DNA from 3 places in the Burkholderia mayonis genome. Region 3 is predicted to be linked to each of the others. Evidence: predicted binding sites of a transcription regulator. Region 3 holds the regulator's gene; each other region holds the start of a gene.
What was found. The regulator FNR, encoded in region 3, switches genes on or off when oxygen is low (the NO sensors DNR and NnrR bind a similar motif). The targets are predictions, from matches to a motif close to TTGATNNNNATCAA.
Positions count from the first base shown of each region.

Region 1: the regulator FNR is predicted to act here: its motif matches at 2,392-2,405, upstream of WS70_RS23400 (universal stress protein).
Region 2: the regulator FNR is predicted to act here: its motif matches at 3,097-3,110, upstream of WS70_RS06360 (bacteriohemerythrin).

Region 1 is NZ_CP013387.1:1,083,947-1,089,010, reverse strand. Features, by position in the region: gene WS70_RS23410 (VTT domain-containing protein) at 1-919, opposite strand, end outside; gene WS70_RS23405 (zinc-dependent alcohol dehydrogenase family protein) at 1,195-2,235, opposite strand; gene WS70_RS23400 (universal stress protein) at 2,486-3,325, shown strand; gene WS70_RS23395 (universal stress protein) at 3,464-3,958, shown strand; gene WS70_RS23390 (universal stress protein) at 3,958-4,794, shown strand; gene WS70_RS23385 (universal stress protein) at 5,058-5,064, opposite strand, start outside.
Region 2 is NZ_CP013386.1:1,262,084-1,267,147, forward strand. Features, by position in the region: gene cyoB (cytochrome o ubiquinol oxidase subunit I) at 1-1,919, opposite strand, end outside; gene cyoA (ubiquinol oxidase subunit II) at 1,923-2,813, opposite strand; gene WS70_RS06360 (bacteriohemerythrin) at 3,211-3,624, shown strand; gene WS70_RS06365 (RrF2 family transcriptional regulator) at 3,771-4,256, opposite strand; partial or broken gene WS70_RS06370 (DUF2249 domain-containing protein) at 4,378-4,745, shown strand; gene sufT (putative Fe-S cluster assembly protein SufT) at 4,979-5,064, opposite strand, start outside.
Region 3 is NZ_CP013387.1:157,037-162,100, reverse strand. Features, by position in the region: gene WS70_RS19370 (aldehyde dehydrogenase (NADP(+))) at 1-1,239, opposite strand, end outside; gene WS70_RS31690 (hypothetical protein) at 1,567-1,800, shown strand; gene WS70_RS19365 (hypothetical protein) at 1,939-2,169, opposite strand; gene WS70_RS19360 (universal stress protein) at 2,592-3,059, shown strand; gene fnr (fumarate/nitrate reduction transcriptional regulator Fnr) at 3,209-3,961, shown strand; gene WS70_RS19350 (LysR family transcriptional regulator ArgP) at 4,000-4,893, opposite strand; gene WS70_RS19345 (LysE/ArgO family amino acid transporter) at 5,001-5,064, shown strand, end outside.

The DNA of each region.
Region 1 (5,064 bases), 930 kb from region 3:
CCGGATAGCCGAGCTTTTCCCACGCGTCGAGGCCGCCCTTCAGCGCGAGCGCGTGGCGGATGCGCTTGCGCTGCAACTGGCTGACGATGCGCTTCGCGGTCGCCTCGTTCGGGCATACGCAGTAGACGACGATCGGCCGCGTCATCAGGTCGGGATGCAGCGGATCGGGCGAATCGAGATCGAGCGGATAGGCGCCCGCGATCCGGTACGCTTCCTTGTCGCGCACCGCGCGTGGCCGCGCGTCGAAAACGACGGGCGGCGCGGCCGATTTCAGCATCGCATCGAGTTGCTGCGGGCTGATGCGGATTTTCGCGAGCCAGCGGCGAAAGCGGACGCGCATCACCCAGCGGTACAGCACGAACGTGACGAAGATCGCCGCGAACGCGTCGAACAGCGTGCCGCCGCTCGCGCTCACCCACTGCATCAGCCGCACGATCTCGTCGTGCAGCGCCGCGCCGCCGAAGAGCCACACGCTCGCCCACAGCGACGCGCCGGCGACGTCCCACAGCAGGAACACCCAGACGGCGACGGCCGTCGTGCCGAGGAGCGGCGCGGACACGAGCCCGAGGCCCGGCAGGAATTTCGCGAGCACGAGGAGCGGCGCGCCGTGCTTCTCGAACACCTTGCGCGCGACGCGCAGCGTCGTGTCGAGCGACAGCGAGAAGCGCACGAGCGCGTTGAGGAGCCGCCGGCCGCGCGCGCGGCCGGCGAAGAACCACATCGAATCGGCGAGCACGGTCGCGGCGACCGCCGCACCGAGCATGCTCGCATAGGACGCCTGGCCCATCGCCGCCATCGTGCCGCCGACGATCAGCATCGGCACGGCCGGAACGGGCATGCCGAGCTGCGTGACGAGCACGCTGGCGAACACGGCCCACGGACCGAGCGACGCGGGAATAGCCTGGGGAAAATGCCACACGAACGCACCTCGAACGCGACGAATGCCGAGCCGGGTGGCGTCGGCGCCCGCGAATCGCCGCGGCGCCGGCCGCGGCGCGTGCGCGGCGTAGATCGGCAACCCGCATTCTAAACGCGTTTCGTGACCCGCTCGTGCAAGCAAGCGAGCGCGCGCGTCCGCCCGGCTTCGAGAAACCGGGCGGAATCGCGAACGACAGCGAACGACAGCGAACGACAACAAACGACAGCAAACGGCGGCCGCGCGAGCGGCTCACGCGGCCCGCGCCGTCCGCGCGCCTACTCGGACACTTCGATGATGACCTTCAGCGCGCGCGTGTTCGCCGCGTGGCCGAAGGTTTCGTACGCCTGTCCGATGTCGGCGAGCCGAAAACGGTGCGTGATCAGTTGCTTCGGATCGAGCCTCCCCGAGCCGACGGTCTTCAGCAGCATCGGCGTGCTCGACGTGTCGACGAGCCGCGTCGTGATCGTGATGTTGCGGTCCCACAGTGTCTCGAGATGCAGATCCGCCTTCACGCCGTGCACGCCGACGTTCGCGATCACGCCGCCCGGCGCGATGATCTGCTGGCACAGCTCGAACGACGCGGGAATGCCGACCGCCTCGATCGCACAGTCGACGCCCGCGCCCGTCAGCGCCTTCACCTCGGCGACCGCGTCGACCTGGCCGTTGTCGACGCACGCGGTCGCGCCGAAGCGCTTCGCGACCGCGAGCCGGTTCGAGTCCGGATCGATCATCACGATCTGCGCGGGCGAATAGAACTGCGCGGTCAACAGCGCGGCGAGCCCGATCGGCCCTGCGCCGACGATCGCGACCGTGCAGCCCGGCTGCACCTTGCCGTTCAGCACGCCGCACTCGAAACCCGTCGGCAGAATGTCGGATAGCATCACGAGCGCCTCCTCGTCCGCGCCCGGCGAAATCCGGTACAGGCTCGTCTGCGCGTGCGGGATCCGAACGTATTCGGCCTGCGTGCCGTCGATCCGGTTGCCGAGGATCCAGCCGCCCGTCGCGCAGTGCGAATACATCCCGCGCCGGCAATATTCGCACTGGCCGCACGACGAGATGCACGAGATCAGCACGCGATCCCCCTCCTTCAGCGTGCTCACCGCGGCGCCCACGAGATGCACGACGCCGACGCCCTCGTGGCCGAGAATGCGCCCCGGCTCGCAGCTCGGCACGTCGCCTTTCAGGATGTGCAGGTCGGTGCCGCAGATCGTCGTGCGCGTGACGCGCACGATGACGTCCGTCGGCGCCGCCAATTCCGGCATCGGGCGCTCGTCCAGCGATTTGCTGCCGGGCCCGTGATACACCAGCGCTTTCATGTCGTCTCTCCGCTCGCGGGGCGTGGGATGCCCCTCGCGCCCCACTCTATGCGCTTGCCGCGCGCGCCGGTTGACGCGAATCAAGCGCCGCGGCCCATCCGCGTGCGGCGCTCGCGCGCGGCGTCCCCCACGAGCGGGCGGACGGCCGGACGGGCTTTGATCTGAGTCAAGCGCCCCGCCCGCGCCCTTCATAGACTGGGGGCATACGCACAGACGGCGCACCGGGCGCCGGAACCAAGGAGAACGAGCGATGAGCTACAAGAGCATCCTGGTCCATCTCGACACGAGCGACCGCGCGCGCGCGCGGCTCGAAACAGCGCTGACGCTCGCGCGCCAGTTCGGCGCCCACTTGACGGCGATCTTCGCGATCTACACGCCCGAGCCGACGTCGTTCTACGTGATGGCGGGCACCGCCGACTACTTCTCCGATCAGGAGAAGCGGCGCGGCGAGAAGCGCGCGGCGCTCGAGCGCCTGTTCCACGCGGAGCTGACGCGCGCCAACGTGCAGGGACAGTGGATCGTCGCCGATGCGCGCGCGAACGAATCGGTGCCGCACTACGCGCGCTACGCAGACCTCGTGATCGCCGGCCAGACCGATCCGGACGACCCCGAAACCTACGTCGACGACAGCTTCCCCGACACGCTCGTGCTGTCGGCGGGCCGCCCGGTGCTGCTGCTGCCGTACGCGGGCATGCCGTCCGCGCTCGGCACGCGCGTGCTCGTCGCGTGGGACGGCAGCCGCGAGGCGACGCGGGCCGTCCACGACGCGGCGCCGTTCCTCGCACTCGCGACGAAGACGACGATCGTCACCGTGAACGGCGCCACGCAGGAGCCGCCCGGCGGGCGGATTCCGGGCGCCGACATCGCGCTCACGCTCGCGCGCCATCACGCGAACATCGACGTGCGGGATCTCGAACGCTCGCGCGACTCGTCGATCGGCGACGTGCTGCTGTCGCACGCGTACGAATCGGGTTCGGATCTGCTCGTGATGGGCGCATACGGCCACGCGCGCTGGAAGGAGCTGATCCTCGGCGGCGTGACGCGTACGATCTTCGCATCGATGACGGTGCCGGTGCTGATGTCGCACTGAGCCGCGCAACGCCGCGCGCCTCCGCAGCCGCCCGAAGAGGCGCGCGGACGGCAAGCCCCGCGCGCGTGATCCGGGTCAGGCGGGCGGCGCGATGCGCGGCCGATGTTGACCGAACGAAAAAGGTGTTGGGAGACAAACATGTATTCGATCATTCTTGTCGCGCTCGACGGCAGCGAGACCGCGTCGCATGCGCTCGACGCGGCGCTGCAGCTCGCCGTCGACACAGGCGCGCGGCTCGTGCCCGTCTACGTCGTCGACATGCCGGTGTTCGCATTCGATACGCCGGGCTATGACCCGTCGATCCTCATCGACGCGTTTCGCGAGGAAGGCCGGCGCGTGCTCGACGACGCGCAGAGCCGGATGACGCGGCGCGGCGTCGCCGGCGCGCCGCGGCTCATCGAAGTCGAGCCGCCGGGCGAGGACATCGCCGAGCGCCTCGAGCGCGCGGCCCGCGAGATCGGCGCGAGCCTGATCGTGATGGGCACGCACGGCCGGCGCGGCGTGCGCCGGCTGATGCTCGGCAGCGTCGCCGAGCGGCTGCTGCGCCACGCCCGCTGCCCAGTGATGATGATCCCTGCCCGCAGCGTGCCGGCCGACGACGCGAACGCGACTCATCCGACGGAGACTGCGTGATGAAATTCAAGACTTTGCTTGTCCATATCGACGACAGCCGCCAGAGCGATGCGCGCACCGAGTTCGCGCTCGACCTCGCGCGGCGCTGGGACGCACATGTGATCGGCCTGTACGTCGTGTGCCAGGATCTGCTGCGGCCGCTCTTTCGCAGCGACGAAAGCCTGCGTCTCGCGGCGAACGAGGCTCAGCACGCCGCACGGCGCGACGAAGCGCAGGCGCGCTTCACGGCCGCGGGCAAACGCTCGGGCGTCAACTTCGAATGGCGCGCGCCGGCCGGCCCGCCCACCGACGTCGCGACGCTGCATGCGCGCCACGCTGATCTCGTCGTGCTCGGCCAGCCCGATCCGGGCGACGACACGGCGTACATCGAACAGCATTTCGTCGACGACGTCGTGATGAGCTGCGGCGTTCCGGCGATCGTGCTGCCGTTCACGGGCGCGATGCGCACGTTCGGCGAGAACGTGCTGGTCGCGTGGGACGGCGGCCGCGAGGCCGCGCGCGCGGTCACGGACGCGCTGCCGATCCTCAGGCGCGCGCGCTTCGTGACGGTGGAAAGCGTTCTGCGGCGCCGCAAGACGGGCGCCGATCTCGCGCCTGCCGGCATCGACGTCGCCGCATACCTCGGCAGGCACGGCATCCAGGCGTCGTTCTCGGCGTCGGCGCATGTGCCCGGCGTCGAAACGGGCGCGGTGCTGCTGAACCGCGCAGCCGACCTGCACGCGGACCTGCTCGTGCTCGGCGCATACGGCCACACACGGACGCACGAGCGCGTGCTCGGCGGCGTCACCCGGACGATGCTCGAATCGATGACGGTGCCGGTGCTGCTGTCGCACTGAGCGGCGCCGCGTCCGCGAGCCGGTGCCGGAACGGATACCGGGGCGCCGGATCGGCGCAACCGCCCGCCGGCCCGGGCCGATATGTACGAAAGAAAGGCGCCCGCTTCCGGGCGCCTTTCGCTTTTACATCGCGCTCGCGTCGTACAGTTCGTGGTGCTTTCGCGATGCTTTCAGCCGGCGATTCCGACGACTGATGCCGTCTCGCCGCGTCAGCGAACGCGCGCCCGATGCCGCAATGCAACAGCCGGGCGCGACGATCCGCGTCACTGC
Region 2 (5,064 bases), on a different replicon from region 3:
TAATAGCCGTCGTTATCGCGCGCGCTATACAGGATCACGGTCGCGACGATGCCGGCGAACGCCGCGATCGCGAGCCACCAGATGTGCCACACGAGCGCGAAGCCGAGGATCAGGCTGAACATGCCGACGATAAAGCCCGCACTCGTGTTCGACGGCATGTGGATGTCCTGATAGACGATCTTCTTGCCGGCGCCGAGACCGAGGCCGTGTTCCTTGCGGTACGCGAATTCGTCGAGCGCGTGCACGGTCGGAATCACCGCGAAGTTGTAGACGGGCGGCGGCGACGTCGTCGCCCATTCGAGCGTGCGGCCATTCCACGGATCGCCCGTTGCGTCGCGGTATTCGGGCTGGTTGCGGTTGCGCACCGCGACCCACACCTGCGCGACCTGGTGCAGCACGCCGACCGCGATCAGCGCGACGCCGCATGCTGCGACGATGAGCCACGGATGCCATGCCGGATTGTCGTAATGGTTCAGACGCCGCGTCATCCCCATGAAACCGAGTACGTAGAGCGGCACGAACGACACGTAGAAGCCGACGAACCAGCACCAGAACGCGCGCTTGCCGAGCTTCTCGTCGAGCTTGAAGCCGAACGCCTTCGGGAACCAGTAATGGAAGCCCGCGAAATAGCCGAACACGACGCCGCCGATGATCGCGTTGTGGAAGTGCGCGATCAGGAACAGGCTGTTGTGCAGCACGAAGTCCGCGCCGGGGATCGCCATCATCACGCCCGTCATCCCGCCGAGCGTGAACGTCACCATGAAGCCGATCGTCCATAGTACGGGCGCGGTGAACTCGATGCGGCCGCGGTACATCGTGAACAACCAGTTGAAGATCTTCACGCCGGTCGGGATCGCGATGACCATCGTCATGATCCCGAAGAACGCATTGACGTTCGCGCCCGAGCCCATCGTGAAGAAGTGGTGCAACCACACGAGGAAAGCGAGCACCATGATCGCGCACGATGCGTAGACCATCGTCTTGTAGCCGAAGAGCGGTTTCTTCGCGAACGTCGCGATCACTTCCGAGTAGATGCCGAACGCGGGCAGCACGAGGATGTACACCTCCGGATGGCCCCACGCCCAGATCAGGTTCAGATAGACCATCGCGTTGCCGCCGGCGTCGTTCGTGAAGAAGTGCATGCCGAGATAGCGGTCGAGGCCGAGGAGGGCGAGCGCGACGGTCAGGATCGGGAACGTCGCCATGATGAGGACGTTCGAGCAGAGCGCCGTCCACGTGAACACCGGCATCTTCATCAACGTCATGCCGGGCGCGCGCATCCGGATGATCGTCACGAAGAAGTTGATCGCGGTGATCAGCGTGCCGACGCCGGATATCTGGAGCGCCCATAGATAGTAGTCGACGCCGACGCCCGGACTGAACTGCAATTCCGACAACGGCGGATACGCGAGCCAGCCCGTTTGCGCGAATTCGCCGACGATCAGCGAGACGTTCATCAGCAGCGCGGCGACGGCCGTCATCCAGAAGCTCAGCGAGTTGAGGAACGGGAACGCGACGTCGCGCGCGCCGATCTGCAGCGGCACGATCAGATTGAAGAGGCCGACGAGAAGCGCCATCGCCATGAAGAAGATCATGATGACGCCGTGCGCGGTGAAGATCTGGTCGTAGTGATGCGGCGGCAGATAGCCGGGACCGTTGTACGCGAACGCGAGCTGCAGGCGCATCATCACGGCGTCCGCGAAGCCGCGCAGCAGCATCAGCACCGCGACGACGATATACATCACGCCGATCTTCTTGTGGTCGACCGACGTGAGCCACTCGGTCCACAGCCATTTCCAGCGATTCGTATAGGTCAGCGTGCCGACGACCGACAGCGCGACGAGAGCCATGAGCGCGGCCGCGCCCATGACGATCGGCTGATCGAACGGGATCGCCGAAAGCGTCAATTTACCGAACATGCGTTACCCCTTCGTCCGACAGGCGGCGTCCGTCAGATCGAGGACGTTGCCGTTGTTGTACTTCGCGATGATGTTGTTGAACAGCCGGGGATCGACCGTCGAGTAGTAGCGCACCGGCTGCTTCTCGCTCGGTTGCGCGAGCTGGCTGTACGCGGTCATGTCGAGCCGGTCCGACGACGCGCGCACCTTCGCGACCCACGCGTCGAACGCGTCGCGCGGCGTCGCGAGCGTGCGGAACTTCATGTCGGAAAAGCCGCGGCCGCTGTAATTCGCGGAAATGCCGGCGAAATCGCCCGGCTCGTCGGCGATCAGATGCAGGCGCGTCTGCATGCCGGCCATCGCGTAGACCTGCGTGCCGAGCTGCGGGATGAAGAACGAGTTCATCACCGCGTCGGACGTGATCCGGAAATTGACTGGCGTGCCGACCGGCACCGCCAGTTGGTTCACCGAAGCAATGCCGAGATCCGGATAGACGAACAGCCACTTCCAGTCGAGCGCGACGACCTCGACGTCGATCGGCTTCACCGACGATTCGAGCGGCCGGTACGGATCGAGCTCGTGCGTGGTCTTCCACGTGAGGATGCCGAGGAACAGGATGATCAGCGACGGCACCGTCCAGATGACGATCTCGATCGCGGTGGAATGCGCCCACTTCGGCGCGTAGGTCGCGTTGCGGTTCGACGCGCGGTAGCGCCACGCGAAGAGCAGCGTCAGGAAGATCACCGGCACGACGACGATCAGCATCGCCCACGTCGACGTCGCGATCAGCGACTTCTCCGCGGCGCCGACCGCGCCTTTCGGATCGAGCACGTGCAGTTCGCTGCATCCGGAAAGACCTGCGACGAGCCCTAATCGCAAGATCGCGGACGTTCTACTCGTAATTCTTCGGACCATGACATTCGCCTGAGTGTGTGATGAAGCGGGCTTGTGAGACGTCGAAACGCCTTCGTCGAACTTGATGCGACATCCAGTCGCTTTGGCGGCGGAATTTAGCGGAATTTCGAGAGGCTCATGTTGACGATTCGCAAACAACCAGTAAGGCGGGGTCTTGATGTTTGTTCAGACGGGCTCAACGCGTGACGAAAATGCGCATCTGAAAGGCGGTTCGAATGGAAAAAAACGACGCGGCGCGCGCTCGCTGCGACCGCCGTCGACAGTCGCGCACAGCCCGAAAAGCTTGTGCTGAATCAACGGCAACGAAGATTGGCGAGCGAAAGGCCCGAGCGGCATGTACCTTCGAAGACGCGATCTGTCAGGTCGCCCCTGAGTCACACACCACTTCCGTTCTTCGATGCAAGACCTCTCACCCGAGCTGAAACTCGACGATCCGTTCGTCGACGCCGTTCATACGGAATTCGTCCAGCTGCTCGATGCGGCCGCGCGTGCGGACGACGCGCATTTCCTGCAGGCGTTCGACGCCTGGATCGATCACTGCCGGCAGCACTTCGAACGCGAAGAGCGCTGGATGGCGAGCACGAAGTTCGGGCCGCAGTATTGCCATGCGTCCGATCACAACGAAGTGCTGAAGGTAGCGGCGGCGGTGCGCGACAAGGTCGCGCGCGACGCGCAGTTCGAACTGGGCCGCCGGCTGCTGGCGGAGGTAGCGGAGTGGTTCGATTATCACGTCAGGACGATGGACTCGATGATGGTCGCTCACCTGAAGATGCTCAATTTCGCGATGACGGACGAGCAGACCGAAGTCTGACGCGGCTCCGCCGATCGCAGCGCGGCGGCGCGGAGACGACGAACGGAAGCGGGCGCGGTTGCGGCGGGCTCGGCCGCGCAACGATTGGGCGTCGCATTCGCTCGAGCGCGATGCGCGTCGCTCGTCCGTCTCCGGACGCACGCCCGTCATCGCGTTCGCGCAGCGCTCTTCGCCGGCATCGCGATCGCGAACTCATGCAGCTTCTCGGCGGCGCTCAATCCGTTCTTCGCCGGCGGGCCGACGAGATCGGCGAGCGTCGCGCCGTCCAGTTCCTTGAAGTACGCGCGCAGTGCGCTGTCGAGCAGCCGCTCGAGCCGGCATTTCGCCGCGAGCATGCAAGTGTTCGTGTGCCGGTCGAAGCACTCGACGAGACGAAAGTCGGTTTCGGATGCGCGGATCACGTCGCCGATGCCGATGCGCCCGGGCGGCAGCGCAAGTCGCACGCCGCCGCCGCGGCCGCGCGTCGTCTCGAGCGTGCCCTGGCGCGCGAGGCTGTTGACGATTTTCGTCAGGTGATTCTTCGACACGTTGTGGCGCTCGGCGAGTTCGGCGATCGTGATGAGTCGGTCCGGATTCGACGCGCAGTACATCAGCACGCGCAACGTGTAGTCCGTGTATTCAGAGAGTCGCATACGTGGCAAAAAGATGCATGTCTTGCGCTGCTATTGAGGGTGGCGCGATATAACATGCGCAATACATGCACGTTATATCGCTAACCGATGCATGTTGCAAGCCGGGTGATCGCCGACGGCAATTCCCGGCGGGCGGCGAGCGTTCCGCATCGGCCCCGCGCCGCATCCCTGTCCTTTTTCAAGAGCCATGTCATGACCGAGCAGTACGCGTCCATCATCGACGTTCGTAGGATTCCTCATCACAGGCGCCACGCACTGATCTTCGGCACCTTCGACGCATTGCCCGACGGCGAAGCATTGCAGCTCATCAACGATCACGATCCGAAGCCGCTTTATTACCAGCTCGAGGAGCGTGCGGCCGATGCGTTCGAATGAACCTATCTGGAGGCCGGGCCGTCGCAGTGGCGCGTGCAGATCGCGAAGCGCGACGGCGCGTTCGGGCACGACGCGGGCGACAGTTGCTGTTCGGGCGGCGGCTGCGGCGGTTGAATCGCGTGCTGCGACGTCCGGCCTGCGTGTCGCGTCGCATCGCGTCGCTGCGGCGGACCGGGGGCGGGCATCGGTGTGTCGTGCGGCCCACCATGCTCCCGCGCGAAGCGGCATCGTTTCGCCTGGCTTCGAAGCCGTCGATCCCGATAGAGAAAACGCCCGCGAGCGCGGGCGGGAAGATGCGAGCGATCGGCTTCAGCGTTTCGTCACTTCATTGCGACGGCGCTTTCGCATCAGAGACCGAGCATCAGCATCGCCGTCTCCGACAGTCGCGAGCGATTCCACGGCGGATCGAACACCATGTCGACGTTGACCTCGC
Region 3 (5,064 bases):
AAGCACGATCATATCGTCGACGTCGCGGCACACGACGACGAGCGACGTCGGCCCGAAGATCTCGCCTGCGAGTTGCGGGTCCTGGACGAACTGCGTGTGCGTCGTCGTGAAAAGCGCGGGCAGCGCAGCGTTCCGCGCGTCGCGGCGCGTGCCTTGCGCAACTTCGCTCACGCCGGCCGTCGCGCGACGCGCCGCGATCGCGCTCTCGTACGACGACGCGATGCCCGCCGTCAGCATCGTCTGCGCGCCCTTTTGCGCGAGCGCCTGCGCGGCCGCGTCGACGAACGCCTTCAGGTCCGGCCCGTCGAGCGCGACGACGAGCCCCGGGTTCGTGCAGAACTGTCCGACACCGAGCGTCAGCGAATCGACGAAGCCTTGCGCGATCTTCGCGCCGCGCGTGCGCAGCGCACCCGGCAGCACGAAGAACGGATTGATGCTGCTCATTTCGGCGAAGACCGGAATCGGCTCGCGCCGCCGCGCGGCGACGCCCATCAGCGCGACGCCGCCCGCGCGCGAGCCGGTGAAGCCGACCGCCTTGATCGCCGGATGCGCGACGAGCGCCTCGCCGATCGCGTTGCCCGCGCCGACGACGAGCGAGAACACGCCTTCGGGCAATCCGCAATCGGCCACCGCCTGCCGGATCGCGCGTCCGACGAGCTCCGACGTGCCGAGATGCGCGGGGTGCGCCTTCGCGACGACTGGGCAACCGGCCGCGAACGCCGATGCAGTGTCGCCGCCCGCGACCGAGAACGCGAGCGGGAAGTTGCTCGCGCCGAACACCGCGACGGGGCCGACCGGGATCTTCTGCAAGCGCAGGTCGGCGCGCGGCAGCGGCTTGCGTTCGGGCTGCGCGGAATCGAGCGTCGCGTCGAGCCAGCGGCCGTCGCGCACGATCGACGCGAACAGCCGCAGTTGGCCGACCGTGCGCGCGCGCTCGCCTTCGAGGCGCGCGACGGGCAGCGCCGATTCCGCATGCGCGCGCTCGATCAATTGATCGCCGAGCCCGGCGATGCGCTCGGCGACCGCTTCGAGAAAACGCGCGCGCGCCTCGAGCGGCGCTTGGCGGAACGTGTCGAATGCGGCGCTCGCGAGCCGGCACGCGCGGTCGACGTCGGCCGCGCCGCCCGCGCCGAACGCCGGCTCGAGCTCGACGCCCTGCGCTGGATCGTATGCGCGCATCGTGCCTTCGGTGCCGCGCACCGCGGCCGCGCCAATCAACATCTCCCCAGTGATCTGCATGCTTCCTCCGGATTGAAAAATCTGCCGTGGACGGGCGCGCGTCGCGACGCGCGCCGCCTGCGGATGAATTGGGCGAATCGGGTCATGCGGGCGAATCGGACGAATCGGAGCGACTCGATCGGACGCGCCGATCCGGCATACGCGAATCGCATTATCCTGCCAGAGCGAGCGACGCGCCGTGTCGCTCGAATCGGCGAGCGCGGCGGCGAACACCCGCACGAGCGCCGGATACGTCACGCGCAGGCCCTGTTCCGTGATCGGTCGACACGTGGGCGCGGCGCGCCGCAACCGCGATGGACGGAGGCTCGAACAGGCCCTTGACGACGCATGGCAAGCGCCTCCGATGAGATCCCTTGCTCGGCGCAAGATGAAAGACATGCGAGCGACGCGGCGGCGGCGCCGTTGCATCGACTGCAAGAATTCACGATGAGTCTTGCTTCGAAATATCCACGACACGCGCGGCGCGCCTTCATCAATCCCGAAGCGTTGCACCGTATCGAGCAGTTCGAGTCGGTCGTGGTCGGTTCGCACGAAGTGCGATACCCGTCGACAACAGCGTGAGCTCGCGCTTTTCCAGCCATTCGCAGACAACGCGCGCACTCGGGTCTGCGCTGGGAAACGCACAAGCCGCGCGAGCACTCGCGATTCCGCGACGGCGCTGAACCGGCTCGATGTCCGAATCGCCGGCCCCCAACACCGCTACCAACGCGGATTATTCCTCGGCACCCGCCGCGCCGTGCTCGGCCGCGCGAACTTGTACGGCAATTCCTGCCGATCGAGATAAGCCTGAATCGTCGGCCATTGAGCGTCCGCGAGCAGCATTTCGCAGACGTGCGGCATATCGGGCGACGCGCTGTCCACGCCGATCAGGTCCGGCAGCGAGTACCGGTCTGCGTCTTCGGTCAGCAGTTCGAGCGTGACATACGGCATTGGTCTCCTCCTTTTCCGGTTGAACGAAACGAACAAGCGGGCGCAGCGGCTACGCCCATCGGCACGCATCTCCGACGCCAGCGCCGGCCGTCCTCCATCGAACGCCGCACGAAACACCGGGAACGGTATCGCCCGATGTGTTTCAAATCAGCATCGGCTCGCGTCGGCAGGCGAGCAAGCCCGAGATCCGGTCAAGTCTATTACGGCATTGAGGAACGCGGCATGAGCCGACCCGGTCGACACGCAAATCGCGCGCAAAAAAACGCCGCATTCGATCGAAACCGGAAAAGTCGGGCGCCGCGTTTACTCGGCTGCGTCAGTTGGCTGCACCGTAGTCAGTAATCGTTTACCTTGTAAAAAGACATCGTCAAACTCGATCGGCCGAACGGCCGATCTTTTCTCAACCGCACCACGGAGACATCATGTACCAGCGCATTCTTGTTGCAGTCGACGGCAGCGAAACGGCACGCCACGCATTCGACGCGGCGCTCGACATCGCGAAGACGAGCGGCGCGCAACTGCAGCCCTTCTACGTCGTGGAAAATGCTGCGATCTACTACAACGTGCCCGGCTACGATCCGTCGATCCTGCGCACGCAACTGCTTCAGCAGGGCAACGATCTGGCGAAGGAATTTGCGCGGAAGATGCAGGAAGCCGGCGTGACGGGCGCGATGAAAATCGGCGAAGCGTCGTCGCTCGCCGACGTGCCGTCGCTCATCGTCGACGGCGCCAAGGCGTTCGGCGCCGATCTGCTCGTGCTCGGCACGCACGGCCGCCGCGGTTTCAAACGACTCGTGCTCGGCAGCGTCGCTGAACAGTGCGTGCGTCACTCGGCGCTGCCCGTGCTGCTGATCCCGTCCGCCGCCCATCCGGAAGATCAGGAAAGCTGACCGAACGCAATGGATGCGATGTTTCGCCGCAACCGCGCGTTGCGGCCGAACAAGGAAATCGCACGGAGCGTCGCGGCGTTTTGTCGCTAAACAGGCTTTGCCCACGATGGGACAATGGCCCTGTTGATTCAACCTCAGAGCCATCCATCATGCTTACGCCCGTCGCCCGACCCGCCGCCGCCGCTCCCGTCCATGCCTCCAGCACGTGGGCACCGCGTCAGGCCGCACACTGCTCGACGTGCGCGATGCGCCATCTCTGCATGCCCCAAGGGCTCGCACCCGAGGCGCTCGCGCGTCTCGAATCCGTGATCTGCACCGCACGCCCGGTCCGGCGCGGCGAAACGCTGTTCCGCGAAGGCGACAATTTCGACAACCTGTACGCGGTTCGCTCCGGATCGCTGAAGACCATCGCCACACGCCACGACGGCCGCGAGCAGGTTACCGGCCTGCATCTCGCGGGCGAAGCACTCGGCCTCGACGGCATCTGCGACGACGCGCATCCGCGCACCGCGGTCGCGCTCGAAGACAGTTCGGTCTGCGTGATTCCGTACAGCGCGCTGAAGACGCTGTGCTCGGAAGCCGGCACGATGCAATTGCGAATGCACAAGCTGATGAGCGAGCAGATCGTCCGCGAGACGTCGCAGACAATGGTGCTCGGCTCGCTGAACGCTGAGGAGCGCGTCGCGGCGTTCCTGCTCGACGTGTCGTCGCGCTACATGAAGCGCGGCTATTCGCCTAACGAATTCAACCTGCGGATGACGCGCGAAGACATCGGCAGCTATCTCGGCATGACGCTCGAAACCGTCAGCCGCACGCTGTCGAAATTCCACAAGCGCGGGCTGATCGAGATGCAGGGCCGGGTGGTCCGCATCGTCGATTTCGACGGCCTCCATCGCCTGTAAACCCGCGCGGCTCGTTTTTTTCATCGCATCACATCGAATCAATCGAGAAACTGCGCGGCACGCTTCTTGAGCGCCGCGCTGAACTCATCGAGCCAGCCGATCGACAATCGCCAGCTCTGCCAGTAGAGTTCGACGTCGATGCTCTTTCCTTCTGACAAATCAACGAGTTCGCCCGCGGCGATCTGACGCTCGATCATCCGCTCCGGACACATTCCCCAGCCCAGCCCCGCCTCGCACGCGCGCAGATAGCCGGCGACGTGCGGAATCCAGTGCTGCGGCGGATCGAGATCCACTCGCGTCACGCGCCGGATGAAACGTGCCTGCAGGCCATCCTTCGGATTGAACATCACGCACGGCGCGCGCCGCAGCGCGTCGCGGTTGATGCCGTTGCCGAAATAGCGCGCGTGGAACGCGGGCGAGCACACCGCGTGATAGCGCATCCGGCCGAGGCGCGTCGAGCGGCAGCCCTGGATCGGCTCGGCGAGCGCCGTCACCGCGCCCTGCACGCTGCCGTCGCGAATCCGTTCCGCCGTGTAGTCCTGATCGTCGATCACGAGATCGAGCAGCGTGCCGCTTTCCGCGCAGAACGGGCCGACTGCGTCGACGAACCAGGTCGCGACGCTGTCGTCGTTGACGGCGACGCGCAGTATCGGCCATGCGCCCGTCTCCACGCCGGCGAATCCTGGCATGTGTCCGGACAGTTCGGCTTCCAGCATCCGCACGCGCTCGGTGTGGCGGCACAACAGCGCGCCCGATGTCGTCGCGACGCACGGCTGCCCGCGCTTGACGAGCACGCTCCCCACTCGCTCCTCCAGCAGCTTCACGCGCTGCGACACTGCGGAAGGCGACACGTTGAGCGCTTTCGCCGCCCGTTCGAACGAGCCGTGACGGATCACTTCGGCGAGCGCATCGAGCAACGCGTAGTCGAGCATCAGTTTTCCTTAATCAGCATTAGATTATTTAGCTTTTCTTACTCAAGCGATCATCGCAGACTAGCGCCTCTCGCTCCGTTAGTCCATCGCCTGAAGCAACAACGAACATGAACTGGATCGCTTTTTCTCACGGCGCGATGCTGTGCGCATCGCTCATCGTCACCATCGGCG